Regions from separate parts of the Prochlorococcus sp. MIT 1342 genome, predicted to be linked through region 1. Evidence: predicted binding sites of a transcription regulator. Region 1 holds the regulator's gene; each other region holds the start of a gene.
What was found. The regulator NtcA, encoded in region 1, controls nitrogen genes in cyanobacteria. The targets are predictions, from matches to a motif close to GTANCNNNNGNTAC.
Positions count from the first base shown of each region.

Region 2: the regulator NtcA is predicted to act here: its motif matches at 2,073-2,086, upstream of urtA (urea ABC transporter substrate-binding protein).
Region 3: the regulator NtcA is predicted to act here: its motif matches at 3,493-3,506, upstream of SIB79_RS11575 (CbiX/SirB N-terminal domain-containing protein).

Region 1 covers NZ_CP138957.1:1,839,428-1,845,608, reverse strand. The annotation lists gene SIB79_RS09550 (resolvase) at 1-121, opposite strand, end outside; gene SIB79_RS09545 (DUF3084 domain-containing protein) at 118-1,323, opposite strand; gene ntcA (global nitrogen regulator NtcA) at 1,389-2,123, opposite strand; gene rph (ribonuclease PH) at 2,198-2,932, opposite strand; gene SIB79_RS09530 (cob(I)yrinic acid a,c-diamide adenosyltransferase) at 3,074-3,688, shown strand; gene dcd (dCTP deaminase) at 3,688-4,281, shown strand; gene SIB79_RS09520 (hypothetical protein) at 4,378-4,551, shown strand; gene SIB79_RS09515 (hypothetical protein) at 4,579-4,944, shown strand; gene SIB79_RS09510 (thioredoxin family protein) at 5,214-5,780, opposite strand; gene SIB79_RS09505 (hypothetical protein) at 5,892-6,181, shown strand, end outside.
Region 2 covers NZ_CP138957.1:2,252,612-2,258,792, reverse strand. The annotation lists gene SIB79_RS11550 (urease accessory protein UreD) at 1-162, opposite strand, end outside; gene ureE (urease accessory protein UreE) at 246-758, shown strand; gene SIB79_RS11540 (urease accessory protein UreF) at 758-1,441, shown strand; gene ureG (urease accessory protein UreG) at 1,441-2,049, shown strand; gene urtA (urea ABC transporter substrate-binding protein) at 2,167-3,462, shown strand; gene SIB79_RS11525 (ABC transporter permease subunit) at 3,561-4,715, shown strand; gene urtC (urea ABC transporter permease subunit UrtC) at 4,720-5,847, shown strand; gene urtD (urea ABC transporter ATP-binding protein UrtD) at 5,844-6,181, shown strand, end outside.
Region 3 covers NZ_CP138957.1:2,261,101-2,267,281, reverse strand. The annotation lists gene SIB79_RS11595 (hypothetical protein) at 1-348, opposite strand, end outside; gene SIB79_RS11590 (formate/nitrite transporter family protein) at 361-1,251, opposite strand; gene SIB79_RS11585 (hypothetical protein) at 1,309-1,452, opposite strand; gene SIB79_RS11580 (ferredoxin--nitrite reductase) at 1,505-3,133, opposite strand; gene SIB79_RS11575 (CbiX/SirB N-terminal domain-containing protein) at 3,673-4,458, shown strand; gene cobA (uroporphyrinogen-III C-methyltransferase) at 4,455-5,240, shown strand; gene ureC (urease subunit alpha) at 5,283-6,181, opposite strand, start outside.

The sequences.
Region 1 (6,181 bases):
TGAGGTCGAGCACAGCGGCTGCGGCCACCACTTTTCCCTCCAGCACAGCATTTGTTGTTGTATCGGCAAGAACTAATCCACATTTATTGCGACCAGGATCTACGGCCACAAGCTTTGTCATGGTTTGTCTTCGGGAATCTTTGTCCAAGGACCACCCACGGGCTGCAGGACAACTGCTACTGGATCGGCTGTATCGCTGTTGCGGAGTGCCACGGCTTCTAGCTCAATCCGCTCTTGAGAACGGTTCAGTAATGCCTTGCCGAGCCGGTTCATTTCACTGCCATCGAACTGCAGTCCAGAACTGAGGGATCCGCGTCTTTTTACCTCTGCCAGAGTTGATGCAAGCAGGAGGCTAAGTCGGTTGCGCACGGTTTCGCTGCTCTTCTCGTTTTGGTCAAGAGTCGTTCGTGCGAGGACTTCGCCTTGTCGGACGATGTTGATATTTGGGCGAGCATCCGGGAAGGCATACACCACGTTCTCCCCACGCAACACGTTTGCGGCAGAGCGCACATAGACCACCCAGGTGCCTGGCTTTCGGATGATCTGTTCGATGCGGTTGATGTCGGTGCGTGGCACGAGCAGGATCTGTCGATTGGCTTCTTCACCGGGACGTACGCGTCGAAAAGCCTCCAGGTTTGCTTCCTGAAGTAGGCGGTCGATGACGGCTTTCGCCTGGCTGGGGTTATCGAGCCGCAGGGTGGCTGCAGCAAGTTGCTGCCCACTACTCAGCACAACATCCCCTCGACGTAAGGCAATGAGGTTGGTCTCGAGCTGCTTCAGTTCTTTTTCAGCCGCGCTAATCCTGCTGCGAACATTGGCTAGTTCAACTTCCGTTCGGCGGATGTCGGCATCTTTTTTGGAAATGTCGCGACTGAGACGAGCTCGTTCCGCCTCGAGCTGTTGTCTTTGTTTTTGTAGTGGTGCGAGTTCGTTGCGAAGGGCAGTAGCTCGCTTTTTGGCTTCCTTCAGTTCATTCTGAACCTGATTGCTGTCCGACCTGGCCTGCTTGAGATCAAGCTCGGCATTGAACTGGGCCAACCGACTTGAATTGAGGGCATCACGACTTTGTTGGAGTTTGGCCTGAAGGTCATCCAGTTCAAAAAGTCCTACTCGCAGTTGTCGACTGACCAGCAGCATCAGTCCTAGGGACAGGGCGCTAATCAGGCTGCCAGTGAGAACGGTGATGAAGACGGCTGTCCTTCGCGGTCTGAGATTGAACAGGCTCAGCCTTGCTTTGCCTACACGGCTGCCAAGTCGATCGCCGAGGGTGGAGAGCACACCACCGAGGACGAGTAGGGAGAGGATCAGCAGCCAGCCGGTCACGAAAATGGGCGGGTGGGATCAGGAATAGTGTCAACCCGTTTCACCATCCTGGACTGGGACGGGGATCAGTTGAATTTTTTAGCAAGGGCAATCGGATCAAGAACGGTGATTTTCTTGCGATCGATTTGCACTAGACCTGAATTGCGCAGGTCTCCCAACAGGCGAGTAATGGTGACGCGAGTCGAGCCGATTGCTTCAGCGATGGACTGATGTGAGAGGCGTAGGTCAATGGTGATTCCTTGTTCCCCTGGAACCCCGAAATCCCGGCAGAGGACTAGCAGGAAACTCACAAGCCTTGATGACATGTCGCGGTGAGTGAGGGTCTCGATCATGGTCTCGGTTTGCAAGATCCGACTTGAGAGACCCTGCAGCAGAAGTAACCCCACGCTGGTGTCGTTTTCGATCGCTTGGCGAACTGAGGTGGCTGGCGCTGTGATCATTTCCACTCGGGTGAAGGCTACGGAGTGATAAAAACGGTCCGAGCGATGGCCTGTGAGTAGAGAGAGCACTCCAAATAGGCTGTTTTCACGCAGCAATGCCACGGTGATCTCTTCACCAGATTCATAGACCCGAGATAGCCGAACGGCGCCGCGTCGAATGAGATAAACCTTTTCGGCAGGATCGCCAGGAAAGAAGATGGTTTTGGAGCGCTCCACCATTTCGTTGCTGGCGCCATCCAGTTCACGGATGACTTCCAGCAGGGTTTTCTGGGGTGGAGCAGGCGAGTTGGCCATACTTCCTGACCCTTGAACATAGGGTTGCTGGGCGTAACGGCTGAAGCCGCGGATGACGCCGGCCATGGCTGCGCAGCAAACGGCAGAAATATGAAGTTAGGGAGTGGACCTCCACCACCATGTAGCAATGGTGACGGTTTTTAGTCTTCTTGCATTAATTGCGAACGTTGGAAGGCTTGTAGATGTTGCAGGCCGGGTTCTGCCAGATTCAGCAAGTCGTTGAGTTGATTCCTGCTGAATGGAGCCCCTTCAGCGGTGCCCTGCAGCTCCAATAGGTGCCCATTGGAGCCCATTACCACGTTTAGATCCACATCAGCCCTGGAGTCTTCGCTGTAGTCGAGGTCGAGAAGGGGATAACTCTCCACTAAACCAACGGATACTGCAGCAACTTGCTCGATGACGGGTTGATGCGTGAGCAGCCCTTGTTCCAGCAAGCGATCGCAGCCTCGTTTTAAGGCAATCCAAGCGCCGGTGATGGAGGCTGTACGTGTGCCGGCATCGGCCTGAATGACGTCACAATCAATTCGCAGGGTGGTTTCCCCAAGAGCGGCCATGTCGATCACGGCGCGCAGGCTGCGGCCAATGAGGCGTTGAATTTCTTGAGTGCGTCCGGAAAGCTTGAGCAGTTCACGGTTCTGTCTTTGCGGTGTCGACCCAGGCAGAAGGCGGTACTCGGCGCTGAGCCAGCCTTTGCCTTGGCCTTTGCGCCAGCGGGGTACACCTTCTTCAACGCAAACACTGCAGAGCACTGCGGTGCGACCAGTGCGGATGATTAAGGAACTGAGGGCAAAGCCCATTGGGTCCCATGTGATCTGAAGGGGCCGCAGCACGTCAGCAAGGCGGCCGTCAGCACGTGGCTGGGGGGATGTGAGCATCTTGCTGTTGGTGGTTGAGATGAACTGAGCCTGGCAGAAACAGGTGCTTTTACACCATGGATAGTGTCAAGAGCCTTGTTAAGCAGCTTCCCACCGCTACATTTGATTTCTGCTGGTTTTGTCGGGGCGATTGAGACTTTTATGACTGCCAGCCTGAGCCCTAGTCATCGCTCCGTGGATCCGTGCATGACGGACCATCGCTCGCAGGAGAGTGATGGGAGTCGGTCTTTGGCAGTAGTTGCTGATAGGCGTTTGCTGCATCTGGTAGCTCCTGAAGGGCAGCTTCAGGTTTATACAGCCCCCTATCGAGGCAGTTTTTCTGTTGTCTTGAGTCAGGCGTTAAGAGCGGCTGGGCTGGGAAGTCGTGTGTTGGTTGCTCAGTTCCTCAAGGGAGGAGTAGATCAAGGCCCAGATGGACGTGTGCGCCTATGTGGGCGACTTGAGTGGCTGCGCCCGGCGGTTCCTGGCTGTCTATCTGAGCCTGCTTCAACGCTTGCCGTTGACTCCAGCGCGCCTGAGGCCGTGGAGGCCATTTGGCAGGAATGTCGGGATCGCATCTTGGCGAGTGATTTGGATCAAATGGTGTTGGATGAGGTTGGTCTGGCGATTGCTCTTGGTTATCTCGATGAGGCTGATGTGTTATCAACTCTGGAACAGCGCCCCGGGTCGATGGATGTCATCTTGACTGGCTCAGTCATGCCATCGATCCTGATGGCAATGGCTGATCAGGTCACTGAGTTGCGTCGTGGTTTCTAATGCTTAAAAACGATCGTTGGATCACCGAACAGGCCGCAGCAGGGATGCTTGAACCCTTTCAAGCCGGACTGATTCGACATCTTGATCCTGAGCAGCATCAACGGCCTGTACTGAGCTTTGGCTGTTCTTCCTTTGGTTATGACCTAAGGCTCTCTGCGAAGGAGTTTTTGATCTTTCGCCATGTACCAGGCACGGTGATGAATCCGAAGCGATTTAATCCTGCAAATCTCGAATCCACCCCTTTGCATCAGGACGAGGATGGCGAGTATTTCATCCTGCCGGCTCATTCTTATGGTCTCGGTGTGGCGCTGGAGAAGATGAAGGTGCCATCAAATATCACTGTCATTTGCTTAGGTAAGAGTACCTATGCCCGCCTTGGCATCATCGTTAATACGACTCCCGCCGAAGCCAGTTGGGAAGGGCATCTCACGCTTGAATTCAGCAATAGTTCTGGAGCTGATTGCCGTATCTATGCCAATGAAGGCATTTGTCAGCTTCTTTTCTTCGAGGGTGATCCCTGCGATACCACCTACAGCGATCGCCAGGGTAAATATCAACATCAGCCAGAACGCGTCACTCTCGCCAGGATTTGAAAGAAAAAGATCTGTTGAATGCATGTCTGCTCTCAACAGATCTTTTTGATTTTGTAGACATTGATAGAGTGAAGCCACTGATCTCATCCCCCACGTATGTCAGACAAGCAGCCAAAATCCGCACCTCCTGAGGTGGAAGTTAATACCTCAGGTGATTATCTTGGTGGATGGGGACAGTTTGGCAACTCTTTTGTCTTTTGGGTTAGTGCTGTCGTTCTCGCTGCTTGTGTAGGAGTTTTGGCGTTCAGTATTAGCCTGCTTCAAGGTTAAAGATGAGATTTTTTGCAACTTAATTCCATGAGACGGACTTCTTTGCTGTTCAGGTTTTCTGCGGGCTTTGAAATTCTTGGTGGGATTTTTGCTCTTGTTCTGCCTGTTAAATTTTGTTCACTACTTTTTGGTTATACGCTAGTCACTGAACTGGTAGGTATTGCAAGATTATTTGCATTGGCAATCATTGCTCTTGGCGGGGCGTGCTGGGAAGTTTCAAGCCATGCGCCGATGCAAAATCCGAGAAGATCTCTTTGTTATTATAATATTGCTGTTGGCCTTTTGTTAGCGTCTATTGGTGTGAGCCAAGATTTAATTGGTGTTCTTTTGTGGCCAGGAGTATTTATTCATCTTGCAATAGGGATTTTGCTTTTGTCTGGCCTTAGAAAATAATAGAGGCTGTGGGTAAAAAGAGGTCCGATTGGAGTGGCTAATCGCTCAAATGGTGAGCGAGGAAGCTAAGGGCAAGCAGTAATAATACTAGAGTTTAGTAAGGAAATTTTGATATCTTTTTGGCTCGATTGTCGCCACAGGCAAGGTTGATAGGAGTGGTGCGTGGCGGGCCGTGTGGATATTTTTCTTAACCTATTTGAGCTAAAATCATATTAAAGGGTGGCTTATGTAATGGCTCATCGTAATTGATTAATTAATTGATTGATTGATTAGCCATGGCTCATTGGCCCAATAGCCTCTAAATCTTTTTGCTTGTCTGTTCGTTCTTGTGATGCATTCAGGTTGCTGATAGCGCCTACACCGGCGAACTTGGGGAGTGGTTGGTTTTGAATCAGAGCGTCAGTTAATTGCTGTAGTTGTTCTTTAGTGCGTGCACCCAGTGAGAGACCCTGCAGTTTGCCTTTGTTATCGAAGAAGTTCAGCTGGGGAATGCCGTTGACGTCGTAGCGATCGACAAGGTCTTGCCAGCGGGGGTTGTCGACGTTTACCAGCACAACGTCGAGCTGGTTTTCCCTTTCACGTTCCGTTGTGAGCATGGCTGGGGCCATTTCACGACAGGCTTGACACCAGTCAGCATAAAATTCGATCACGGTCGGTCGACCATTGGTGAGTGCGACATCTGGGTCGAGGGAGCGCCGTGCCAGTTGCTCGAGCGGTGCCTCAGCATTGAGGCCGCCCCGCAGCAGGAAAAGAACGACTGCTAATCCCAATGCTGTGAATAGCAGGATCAACCTTTGGCCTTGGCCGAGAGTGGAAGACGGGGAACTTCCGGTCATGATTGGGCAAGATTCTCGATGCACTTTGGCAGGTCTGTTTTGTTGTTGTTGCTCGCTTCAATGGGCTAACTGTTCAGAAGTGAAGCGTCTTTTCACCATTCGTTGAGGCTGATGCTGCGTCTCCTCGTTGTGCCCTTTCGTGCCCCCTCGTTGCTATTGCTCTTTGGGGTGGCGGTCGTTATGGGCAACCATTGGTCGTTGCTTCAGTCTGAGCAGATAGACAGCCTCGGTATTGATGTTGAGCTCTTCTGGGTTGTTGAGCTCCTTCAGGCGGTCGTGTTGGTCGTGATTTGCACGATGCCGGATCTGATCTTGCGTCAGGTCTCCTTGCTGATGGCTGCCAGTCGTGCAATCAGTTTGCTGGTGGTTTTGTTGTTGGTGATCACCGCTGGCCTGTACCT
Region 2 (6,181 bases), 410 kb from region 1:
CAGTTGACAGCGGCCGTCGTGATCAAGATTGGCACGCTGAATCTTGAATGGAGCCGTGCATTGGCTCTGATGCACGGTGAGCCGGGATTGAAGATCGTCTGTCGCAGTTTTGCTGATCAGTTGCAGGGAACATTGGCCGTGCCAGGGTCTATCGCCAGTCATCGGAGCACGCTGTGATCGAGCACGGTTTAACTCTTTAGCAACACTCACGGATGGAGCAGTTGCCGTTTGGCAGGCTTATGGTCATGAGCTTGGTCGATTTTCCTTCTCTCGATACTGTTCCGGTGCTCACCCGCAGGCTTGGTGCTGTTGGGGTTGAGGCTTGTATGGAATTGCCTCTTACTGCTGAAGAACGCACACGTTTGCGAGGGCTGCGATGCACGGCTTGTGGTCAGTCCGTCTTATTGCAATTGCCGCGGCAGGGCCCATTGCAGCCTGGAGAAAGTTTGGCTGCGGCGGAAGGTCCTGTTTTGGTGAGGGTGGTCGCTGCTCCTGAGAAACTGTTGGTGGTTAGGGCTCCTTCAGAACTGGCTTTGCTTGAGGCGGCTTATCACTTGGGTAATCGTCACGTGGCACTAGAGCTACGCACGCAGCAGCTGCGTTTGCTAGATGATCCTGTCTTAGCCGATCTGCTGCGGGTGCGTGGCTTGGCTTTGGAGTCTCTGATGGAGCCTTTTTATCCGGAGCCTGGGGCCTATCAAGGCGTCCATAGCCATGATCACCAGCCCATTGATGGGCAGCAACAACGTCATCACTGATGAGCAGTCTCGCTTTGCTTCAGCTTGTTAGCCCGGCTTTGCCGGTGGGTGCGTTCAGTTATTCGGAGGGTTTGGAACTGCTGGTGCAGCGAGATCAGCTTCAGGATCGAGCAACTTTGGCAAGTTGGTTGGAGGCGGAGCTCAGTCGCGGGCAAGTCATGATCGAAGCTGCTGCTTTGCGCCCGCTGCGTCATTCCCTCAGCCAATGGAAGGTGAGTGCTGAGAAGGGCAAAGTTGAGCATGGCACTGACGTGCGCGATTGGGCTCAATGGTTGATTGCACTGCGAGATGCGGCTGAAGTAAGAGCGCAGCAACAGCAGATGGGTCGCTCTCTTTTGCAGTTATTAGCTGACCTGGGTCATCCTCTCCCTGATGGAGGAGTGGATTTTGGTTGGCCAGTGGCTTGGGCTTGGGCTGGTTTGTCTTGGGAGATAACGCCTTTGGAGGTTGTGCAGGGTTACTTGTTTGGCTGGGTGGCTAATCAGCTCAGTGCGGCCGTGCGTCTTGTTCCGCTTGGGCCAACTGAGGCACAACGGTTGCAGCGTCAGCTTCAGCCGCTGATTGAAATGCAGGCCCGTAGCTTGCTTGATGTGGATCCAAAGCAGCTTTGGTGCGGAGGAGTGGGTTCTGCTATTGCACAGCTCTCACATGCTGAGCTGTATTCCCGATTATTCCGGAGCTGATGAGTAGCAAACTGCGTTTAGGTGTGGCTGGCCCGGTGGGTTCGGGTAAGACAGCACTAGTGGAGGCAATGTGTCGCCGTCTACGAGATCAGTTGCAATTGGCAGTTGTCACCAACGACATCTATACCCAGGAAGATGCAGAGTTCTTGACGCGTGTTGGAGCTCTTGAGCCAGAGCGTATTCGCGGAGTGGAAACAGGCGGTTGTCCTCATACTGCTATTCGTGAGGATTGTTCGATTAATCGCGCGGCCGTAGAAGATCTGGAGCGAAATTTTCCAGATCTTGATGTTGTGCTTGTTGAGAGTGGTGGCGATAATCTTGCCGCCAGCTTCAGTCCAGAATTGGTGGACCTTTGCATCTATGTGATTGATGTGGCGGCTGGCGACAAGATCCCTCGCAAGGGGGGCCCTGGGATTACACGCTCGGATTTATTGGTGATCAACAAGATTGATCTCGCTGTCCATGTCGGGGCCGATTTGGAAGTGATGAAGCGCGATACGACGCGGATGCGGGGAGAGCGTCCTTGGTGCTTCACCAACTTGCGGAGCGGAGATGGCTTGGAGAGCGTGCTGCAATTTTTGTTGCAACAGCTACCAAATCGCCCTTAGCAATGATCAGCGCAAAGGGCTTTGTATCATTCACTACAGAATCATGCCTGGCTGATCTTTACGTTCCCCAGGCCGCCCGAATAGGCGTGCTCCATATTCTGCCTATCTACGGTTTCAATGAACGTTTCATTCTCAAAGCGCCTTGTGGCTGGCTTCGCCGCAACCGCCGTTGGTGTCAGCATTACGGCTTGCGGTGGTGGTAGTGATAAAACCGCTAATACCGATTTCGACGACACGGTCACGGTTGGTATCCTCCATTCCTTAAGTGGCACCATGGCCATCTCGGAGTCCACCCTTGTGGACACCGAGAAAATGGCGATTGAAGAGATCAACGCTGCCGGTGGTGTTGAAGTTGATGGCAAGAAATACAAGATCGACTACATCGTTGAAGATGGCGCTTCTGATTGGCCAACCTTCGCTGAGAAGTCCAAGAAGTTGATCGATCAAGATAGTGTTCCTGTTGTCTTTGGTGGTTGGACTTCCGCAAGCCGTAAGGCGATGCTGCCGGTTTACGAATCGAAGAATGCATTCCTCTATTACCCGATTCAGTACGAGGGCCAGGAGTGTTCCAATAACATCTTCTACACAGGTGCGACTCCGAATCAGCAGTCGGAGCCTGCAACCAAGTTCATGTTCGAGAAGTCGCCCGCTGCTGGCAAGCCCTTCTTCCTTGTAGGTTCTGATTACGTTTTCCCTCGCACCTCCAATACCATCACTAAGGAGCAGGTCAAAGCTCTTGGTGGGAAAGTGGTTGGAGAGGATTATTTGCCACTCGGCAACACTGAAGTGGCGCCGATCATTGCCAAGATCAAGAAGGCATTGCCTGATGGTGGTGTGATCATCAACACCCTCAATGGTGACCAGAATGTCGCTTTCTTTAAGCAAATTCAGGATGCCGGACTTACTCCTGACAATGGCTACTACGTGATGAGCTATTCCATCGCGGAAGAAGAGATCAGCACGATCGGGCCTGAGTTCCTTGAGGGACACTATGGGGCTTGGAATTACATGATGTCGATTGATACGCCTGCTTCGAAGAAGTTTGCATCTGACTTCAAGGCCAAATATGGCAATGATCGTCAGGTTGCTGACCCTCAGGAGTCGGCTTACAACATGGTGTATCTGTGGAAAGCTGCGGTAGAGAAGGCCAATAGCTTTGATGACGACAAGGTACGTGAAGCTTTGATCGGAATTGAGTTTGATGCGCCTCAGGGTCCTGTGAAAGTGATGCCAAACCATCACCTGTCCCAGACTGTACGTATTGGCAAGATCACCAAAGATGGTCAGTTCGAGATTCTCGAAGAGACCGACGGCCCTGTGGCTCCACAGGCTTGGAACCAGTTCGAGCCCAGTTCTAAGGGCTATGCTTGCGACTGGACTGATGCCAACAAAGGCGAGAAGTACAAGCTTTGATTGCCTCGCCAAGGCGTTTCTCCGCTTTGGCATTGTTTGGGAGGAGTCCGGAAACGGGCTCCTCCTTTCGTCGTTTTTCCGGTCTCTGATCTTCGCCCGTGCAACTGCTTCTTGAAAGTCTTTTCAATGGTGTGGCCATCGGCTCGGTGCTGCTGGTTGCTGCCCTCGGACTGGCGATAGTCTTCGGCCTGATGGGTGTCATTAACCTCGCCCATGGCGAGTTGATCATGCTCGGGGCCTACACCACTTATGTGGTACAGCTGATCTTCAAGCTGCCTGCTCTGCAGCCTTTCTACAACGCTTATGTGTTGGTGGCGATTCCTCTGGCCTTCATCGTTAGTGGTGTGGTTGGTATCTTGCTAGAACGCACCGTGATTCGTCGTCTCTACGGCAACCCGTTGGAGACATTGTTGGCGACATGGGGCGTTAGCCTGATTCTGCAGCAGTTTGTGCGCAGTTTTCCATTGGCTTATGCGGCTGGCTTGGTGCTGGCGTTAGTGCTTGGCTTCAGTCTGCCGATCATTCTTCCTGACAAGCTTTTGCAGGGGCCGCGGGCCCGCCTGGTGCGTGCTGGAAGCTGGCTTGTGTCGGCTCTGGCTGGGGTGTTACTTGCGGGTGGTTTGGCCTCTCAGATCAGTCGCATCGCTCGTGCGACCTCTCGCAATGTCGATGTCACGGCACCTAAGTGGATGCGTGGGGGGATTGAACTGTCGGGCATGACCTTCCCCGTACCACGCTTGGTGATCATTGTGATCACGATCCTCGCTGTACTCGGTATCACCTGGTTCTTGAATCGCAGTGTGTGGGGGATGCGCATCAGGGCAGTGACTCAGAATCGTTCCATGAGTGATTGCCTTGGCATCTCAACCGATACTGTGGATGTGCTTACCTTTGGTATCGGCTCCGGTTTGGCTGGCATCGCTGGGGTAGCGGTGTCTTTGTTGGGATCCGTGGGACCCAACGTCGGCACTTCTTATATCGTTGGTTGCTTCATGGTGGTAGTGCTTGGAGGTGTGGGAAATCTGTTCGGCACCGTGTTGGCCTCCTTTGCTATTGGGGTGCTAACAGACCTGATCGGGGCTGGCCGTTTGCTTAGTATCTGGCCTTCGATGCCTGCGCCTTTGGCGAGCGTGGTTGATTTTTTTGCTACCACGAGCATGGCCCAGGTGATGGTGTTTGCGCTGATTGTGGTGTTCCTGCAGTTCCGACCTGCTGGTCTGTTTCCCCAGAGGGGACGCATGGTGGAGGCTTAAATCGATGTTGCAAGCGTTTCAACAACGCCGTTGGCCCCTAGTGATTGTCTGGGTCTTGATCATTGCTGCGATTGTGGCGGCGCCTGCAGTGGTGTCGGTATTTGGGCTCAACCTGCTCGGTCGTTTTCTCTCTCTCTCGATCGTGGCCCTCGGCATCGATTTGATTTGGGGTTTTACAGGCTTATTGAGTTTGGGTCAGGGCATTTTCTTTGCGCTCGGTGGTTACGCAGCCGCAATGTACCTTCAGCTCAACAGCTCGAGCGAACAACCCAACGGGATTCCAGAGTTCTTCGGCCTTTATGGGGTGGATCAATTGCCTGGATTTTGGCAGCCGTTTCATTCGCCTTGGTTCACGCTGATTGCCATCTGGTTGATCCCTGCACTGCTTGCCGCGCTGTTAGGCAACTTGGTGTTCCGCAACCGGATCAAGGGAGTTTATTTTTCGATTCTTACCCAGGCCGCCTTGCTGGTTTTCTTTAATTTCTTCAACGGACAGCAGAAACTGATCAATGGCACCAACGGTCTTAAGACCGATGTCACAGAGCTTTTTGGACAGCAGGTGGGCTCTGCATTCATGCAGCGAGGCTTCTTCTGGTTAACGGCCGTGATGGTGATCCTGGCCTGGTTGGCTGTGCGCTGGGTGGTGCGTGGCCGTTTTGGTGAAGTGTTGATCGCCATTCGCGATGATGAGCCGCGTTTGCGTTTTGCTGGTTACAACCCCACCTTGTTTAAAACCATCGTGTTTGCGATGGCTGGTGGCTTGGCCGGCATCGGTGGTGCTCTTTACACCGTGCAGTCCGGCATCGTCTCGCCTCAATACATGACGGTTCCCTTCTCAATCGACATGGTGATTTGGGTGGCAGTGGGCGGACGCGGAACTTTGATTGGTGCCATTCTTGGCGCTCTAGTCATTAATTTGGCGAGGAGCCAAATCAGCACGGTTTGGCCAGAAGGCTGGCTATTTATCCTGGGAGGCTTGTTTATTCTCGTCGTTACGGCACTACCAGAAGGTGTTGTGGGCTGGTGGCAGGCGGGTGGGCCACGAAACCTGCTTACTCGCTTGGGTGTCGCGCGCAGGATCGGCACCTATCCACGCTTGGAAATGGATGGCAAGGAGGAGGCGAAGTCATGACAACTGCTTTGCTTGAGCTGCGTCAAATCAGTGTCAGCTTTGATGGCTTTATGGCACTGCGTGATCTCAATCTCAGCCTGCAGCCAGGAGAATTACGTGCCGTGATTGGTCCCAACGGTGCAGGCAAGACCACCTTCCTGGATGTGATTACTGGCAAGCTTCGACCAACGGCTGGTGATGTTTTGTTTAAGGGCCAATCTCTTTTAAACAAGCCGGAACACAGGATTGCGCGGCTTGGGATTGGTAGGAAGTTTCAGAGCCCGAGAGTCTTCGAAAACCTCACTGTTGAGGAAAACCTCGCCTTGGCGGTCAGTGATCCAAAGCGCCCTTGGCC
Region 3 (6,181 bases), 420 kb from region 1:
TTTTATCAGCAAAGTTGGCACGATTGCTCCCCAGCAGGCCATTGCTTGCAGTACCTCGAGCTCCAGTTCTTCTTGATCACCAAGTTGTTGGATGAGCCAGTCTCGAGCCTCAGGTTGATGGCAGAGGCCAGCTGCATGGATGAGTTCAGACTGCTTACCATGTTGCTTAAGCAGGGTTTTTAATATTCCCCAGCCATCATCACCAAGCAAGCCCAGTCTTTCGGCTAAGGCTTTACGTAGATCAGCAGAAAGGCTGGGGCAGTAAACATTCCCCAGCCAGTCTGGTTCTAGAGGAGCCTTACCTACTTTATTGAGACGTTCCCAGAGAACGGCTTCATCGAAGCTCATGAATGTTCTAGATCAGCGTGCCCCTAGTTCGGCGGCGAGTTCACGTTCCAGCTTCTCATCGTGAACCGTAGGCAGTACGTTGCTCATTTGGGTGCGATGGGTGCTGTAGAAGAGCATGCCGATAAACACCATCCCGCCAATGATGTTGCCGAGGGTGACTGGAATGAAGTTCCAAACGATTACCTGGCCAAAGGAAACGCCTGAACCAAGCATGGGTCCGGCGGTGTGCAGGAACATGTTCACCACGATGTGCTCCATTCCCATGGTTTGGAATGCTGTGATCGGCAGCCAGCAGGCCAAAATTTTGCCAGGTACGCTCTTACTAACTAGGGCCATGGTCACACCCAGACAAACCAACCAGTTCGCGATCAATCCGCGCAGGAAGGCCAAGAAGAAGCCAAGGGATTGAAGGTTCTCGTATTTGGTAACAACGTTGGTTTTGTTGAGGGCAATGATCTTCGCTGCTACCTGTTGCCACATGCCGCCACCATCGGCAGCGGAGGCGGGATCCACGGTGCCACCGCTGGTCAGGCTGATTGCCATCAATAGGGCAACCACAGCAGTGCCGATCCAGTTGCCGAGCCAGACCCAACCCCAGTTGCGGAAGGTGGCTCCCCAGGTGCTCTTGCCGGCCCATGTGGCCATAGGCAGCAGAGCGAAGTTACCGGTGACCAGTTCCATGCCGAATAGCACGATGCTGGCAAAGCCGAAGGGGAAGAGCAGGGATCCCAACCATGGTTGACCACTCTTGAGACCAACTGTGAGTGCAAGGATCACAGCAAGGCCGAGAATGGCCCCGGAATAGAAGCCACGCACCAGCAAGTTCTTGACGCTGACAGTGGCTTTTTTGCCGCCGGCGGTAATCATGCCGTCGACAAGTTCGTTAGGTAGGACGTAGTCCATTTGTGACGCCGTGGCGCTCATGTTGGTAGATGCGTAGGTTTAACGAGAGGAGGATTTTTAGCCACTGATGGTGTTCATCAGGCGTGAGAAGACATCTCGGCCACCTTCTTTTTGATTGATTGCAGGCTTGTCGCTACCGCTGTTGCTTAACCAGTTGACAAAGCGAGAGAAAAGATCACGTGCTTGGGAAGTCGATTGCATGGTGGGGCTTGATAGGTGATTGATTTAAGAACGGTGGTTTAGCGATCGCAGCTCAAGGGGATGGGCTGCTGTTTTCGCCTAAATTGCTGAACCAGTTCATGAAGTTGGAGAAAGGGTCGCTGTTCTGCTTCGGTTGGCTACGAGGTTGAGCACCGAAGCGTTCGATCAGTAATTCCCGCAGCACGTCTTTCAGTTCGCTGCCAGGAATGCCTTTGCGATGCAGTGTCCCGATTCGGGCATCCGGCCCTTGCCGGCCTTCAAGGCTGAGGTCATAGGCCTCAACCATGCCTTGGCCCCCGTTCGGTGCACGGGCTTTGGTTCCTGTGAGGCCGATTGCGCCCATGTAGGCCTGGCCACAGCTGTTGGGACAGCCAGTCCAATGGACTTTTATTTCCTCAGGGAGGATGAGTTCTGCATCCAGTTCATGGGCCATTGCCATGGCCTGATCTTTGGTGTTTGTAAGGGCGAAGCTGCAGTACGTATTTCCTGTGCAGGAGACAGTGCCGGCGGCAAAGGAACCGGGTTCAAGTGGAAAACGCTGTAGCAGTGGATCAGCTTGAAATTTGTCGAGGTTGGTAGTTGATAGCCCCACCAAAATGATGTTCTGGTCTTCAGTAAGACGAATTTCACCACTGCCATAGTTAAGACTGGCGCTAGCAAGATCCTGAAGATCTTCTGCGCGTAATCGTCCAACGGGTACATGCATGCCGGCGTAGTGAAGCCCTGTTTGTTTCTGAGGGTGGATTCCGTAAAAAGAGCGAGGCTTGTCGTCAAATACAGAACCGGGATCAGGAGTTAGCGGTCCAAATTTTTCCGCCACCATGGTGCGAAACGCTTCGATGCCCACGCTGTCGAGGTACATGCGAAACCTGCCCTTAGGGCGATTGTTACGCTCACCGTTATCTCGCCATAGCGTTAGAATAGTGCCGGTGAGCCGACAGATTTCATTGGGTTTAACCCAGGCATTTAAAGGCAGCGCATAGTCATTCATCTGCGAGGAGAGGATCCCTCCGAGCCAGACGCCGAAACCCATCACCCCATCGTGTTCCACTGGATGGAAGATGATGTCGTTATGGAGCAGGAAATTATCGCGGGCCCCTGCAACTGCCGTATTCCATTTGCGGGGAAGGTTGGAGAATTCATGGTTTCCTTTTCCTTGATTCGTGAGGAAATTTTGTAGTTCAGTTGTGTAAGGGCGAGTATCAACAATTTCAAGAGGATCAATCCCAGCCAGTGGATTTCCTGTGACATTGCGTGGGTTATCAAAACCTGATTGGATTGTGTTGAGACCTGCCTCTTCAAGACGTCTGAGTATTTCGGGAAGATCACTCAGTAAAACACCACGAAGCTGTAGGTTTTGGCGTGTTGTGATGTCGCAACTGCCGTCTTCTCCGTAGCGACCCACAATTGAGGCCACTACTTTTATTTGGTGGCTATTGAGAACACCATTGGGTATCCTTAGCCGTAGCATGAACTTGCCAGGAGTTTTGGGTCGCCAGAACATTCCATACCATTTCAGGCGCAGTTCGAGGTCTGTTTTATCGACCTGTTCCCAACCAACCTGAGCAAAGGTTTCAAGTTCATCACCAACATCTAAGCCATCTTTAAAAGCTTTATTTTGCTCAATTTTGTTGAGCTTCTTCCCTTGGAGAAATTGTTTAGCAGGAGAGCTAATAACCATGACATTTTGTTGAAATTAAACTTGAAAAGAAGTGATCATGTTTTTTAAACTTTATTCGCTTATTGGATGCCCATGGTTTTTAGACTCTGCCATTATTGAAGTAAGGGTAAGTTGCGAATGGAGTCATTAAGCCTGATGGAAGAGGGCATTGGCGGTATCAGATTGAACAAAACTGAGCATTTGTGTGAAATTCAAGATTTGGTGTCTTTGTATACATTCTGAGCCCGGCTGATTTGACTGAGCCAGGGGTGTTGAGGATTCAGGTCACGCTGCGAATGGAGTCATTAAGCCTCAATGAAGAGGGTATTGGCGGTATCAGATTGAACAAAACTGAGCATTTGTGTGAAATTCAAGGTTTGGTGTTTATCGATACATCTAGGTGCACAAGTTTCCTTCTTTATGGTTGCTGTGTATAAATTTTAAGTGATTTCAGTATTGGCGGCCTATCTCTCCCAGCCAACGGATTGTGCCTTGTCTGAGCATTTTCCACACACGGTTCATGGCAGCTAAATCCCTTTCGAAGTCACTGTTAAAGCGTTTTGAGCGGGTTGCATCCTGTCTGCCTTGGCGACCACTCGTCCTCAACCGAGTTTGCGACTGTGTTCGATAGCGACGGGATGCCATGGTTGCAGTTGACTATTAAGACTGGAATGACTTCACCAGTTTCGGATGTCTTAGATCCGTGGCCGTTGTTACGAAAGCATGAGCAGGTTGGTTGTAAGCGCGCTTTGCGTTTGATCGTGCATGGCCGTGCTGGTGGGTATGTTCCTTCTTGTGTGCGTTCTTTTGCTCTGGAGGTCGCGCAACGTCGAGGCACACCTGTGCTGGTAGAGGCCTTAACGGCTACTGATCGCCATGAGCAGAGTGCAGATCCTATTTGGCTGGTTCCTTTGTTGTTGCTGCCTGGTTCTCATGTTCGAGAGGATGTGCCGTTGATTCGTCAGCGACTTCAGCAACAGGGTGTGAACACCAGGTTGGTGCCTTTCTTGGGTGCCTGGCCCTCTTGGTGGCGATTGTTACAGCAGTGGGTGCAGCGTCAGGATTGTCGTGATGGCTCTCTTGTTTTGGTTCACCATCCCCTTCGCCAGGGTGTTGCTCATCGCTATTTGAGTTTGCTGCAGCAGCGGCTGGCGTTGCCCATGCTTTCCTGGGACGACTGGCATGCTGATGTCGCTTCAGCGAAGGAGGCATCCACGCCTCTTTTTCTTGCCTTGGCGCCAATCCAGATTACGCAGACGCTGCGCGATTCTGGGGTGATGACTTCCCTACTTGAGATTGAGTTATTTCGATTGGGTTTGATTGATTTGCTGGCTGCATTGCCATGAGCTGCTTGGACTTTGGCACTGTGTATTTGGTGGGTGCAGGCCCTGGTGATCCTGATTTGCTCACACTGAAGGCTTATCGTCTGCTTCGCCAGTGCGGAGCCTTGGTTCACGATGCTCTGGTGCCTAAGGAAGTACTCGAGTTAGTACCCGAGTCTTGTGAACGGCATTTTGTTGGTAAACGTCGAGAACGTCATTGGGTCCCACAGTCCAAGACAAATGAGTTGCTTGTTGAATTGGCTCAGCGTCATTCCTGTGTAGTACGCCTAAAAGGTGGTGATCCTTTTCTGTTTGGGCGGGGTGGTGAGGAGGCCGCCTATTTGCAGAGTCATGGGGTATCGGTGGAGGTGGTCCCTGGGATTACAGCGGGGATGGCTGCGCCGGCCTATGTGGGTATTCCTCTGACCCATCGTTGTGGTGGTAGTTCTGTCACCTTTGTGACAGGTCACGAGAAGATCGACAAACAGCGTCCTTCTGTAAATTGGAAGGATCTTGCTAGCGCAAGTGACAGCCTGGTTATTTATATGGGTTTGCATAACCTTGCTTATATCGTCGAAGAGTTGATTGCCGGTGGCCTCGATCCAGCTACGTCCGCAGCAATCATTCAACAGGGCACTGTCGTAGGTCAGCGCTACCTCAAAGCACCCTTGGAACAGTTGGTTCAAAGGGTGCAGAGCGAAGGGTTTGCAGCGCCGTCGATTGTGATTGTGGGTACAGTAGTTGATGAACAGGTTGCAGCGTGTGCTCCTCAGCCGGCTGAGGTTGTGATGCCGATCAAGTCTTGATCTATGACTTAGCAACCTAAAGGTAGATGTTGGATTTAGCGTTTAAAGTAGGAGATATCGCTGGGCCATTGGTAGTTCTTCTGCGGGGTCGCATGTGAGTAAATCGCCGTCGGCGAACACCTCGTAAGTTTGTGGATCTACCTCTACTTTTGGTAGTGAATTGTTGTTGTGCATTTCTGCTTTGCCGATCGTGCGGGTGTTCAGAACGGGAATGCAGGCACGTTGCAGCCCCAGCTTGTTGGGAAGATCTGTTTCGATGGCCGCTTGGCTCAGGAAGGTGAGGCAGCTGGGGGCAAGGGCTTTGCCGAATGCTGCAAACATTGGTCTGCCATGGACTGGTCCAGGTGTTGGAATCGAGGCATTAGCATCGCCCATTTGCGCCCAGATGATTGACCCGCCCTTGATGACAAGTTCTGGCCGCACGCCGAAGAAGCCTGGCTTCCAGAGCACCAGGTCTGCCAGTTTGCCTACCTCTACTGAGCCAACATGGTTGTCAATGCCGTGGGCAATGGCGGGGTTGATCGTTACCTTGGCGATGTAGCGCTTTAGGCGGTTGTTGTCGTTACGAGTGCCACGTGGATTGCCAGCATCTTCTGGCAGAGGGCCTCTCTGAACTTTCATCTTGTGAGCGGTCTGGAATGTTCTGGTAATCACCTCTCCGACTCGTCCCATCGCTTGGGAATCACTGGCAATGATGCTGAAGGCACCGAGGTCGTGGAGAATATCTTCCGCGGCGATCGTTTCGCGACGGATGCGCGATTCGGCAAAGGCCACATCTTCAGGAATCGCTGGATCTAGGTGGTGGCAAACCATGAGCATGTCGAGGTGCTCTTCCAGGGTGTTGCGGGTGTAAGGCCGGGTTGGATTTGTGGAGCTGGGCAGCACGTTGCTTTCACCACAGATACGGATGATGTCTGGTGCATGGCCTCCACCGGCCCCTT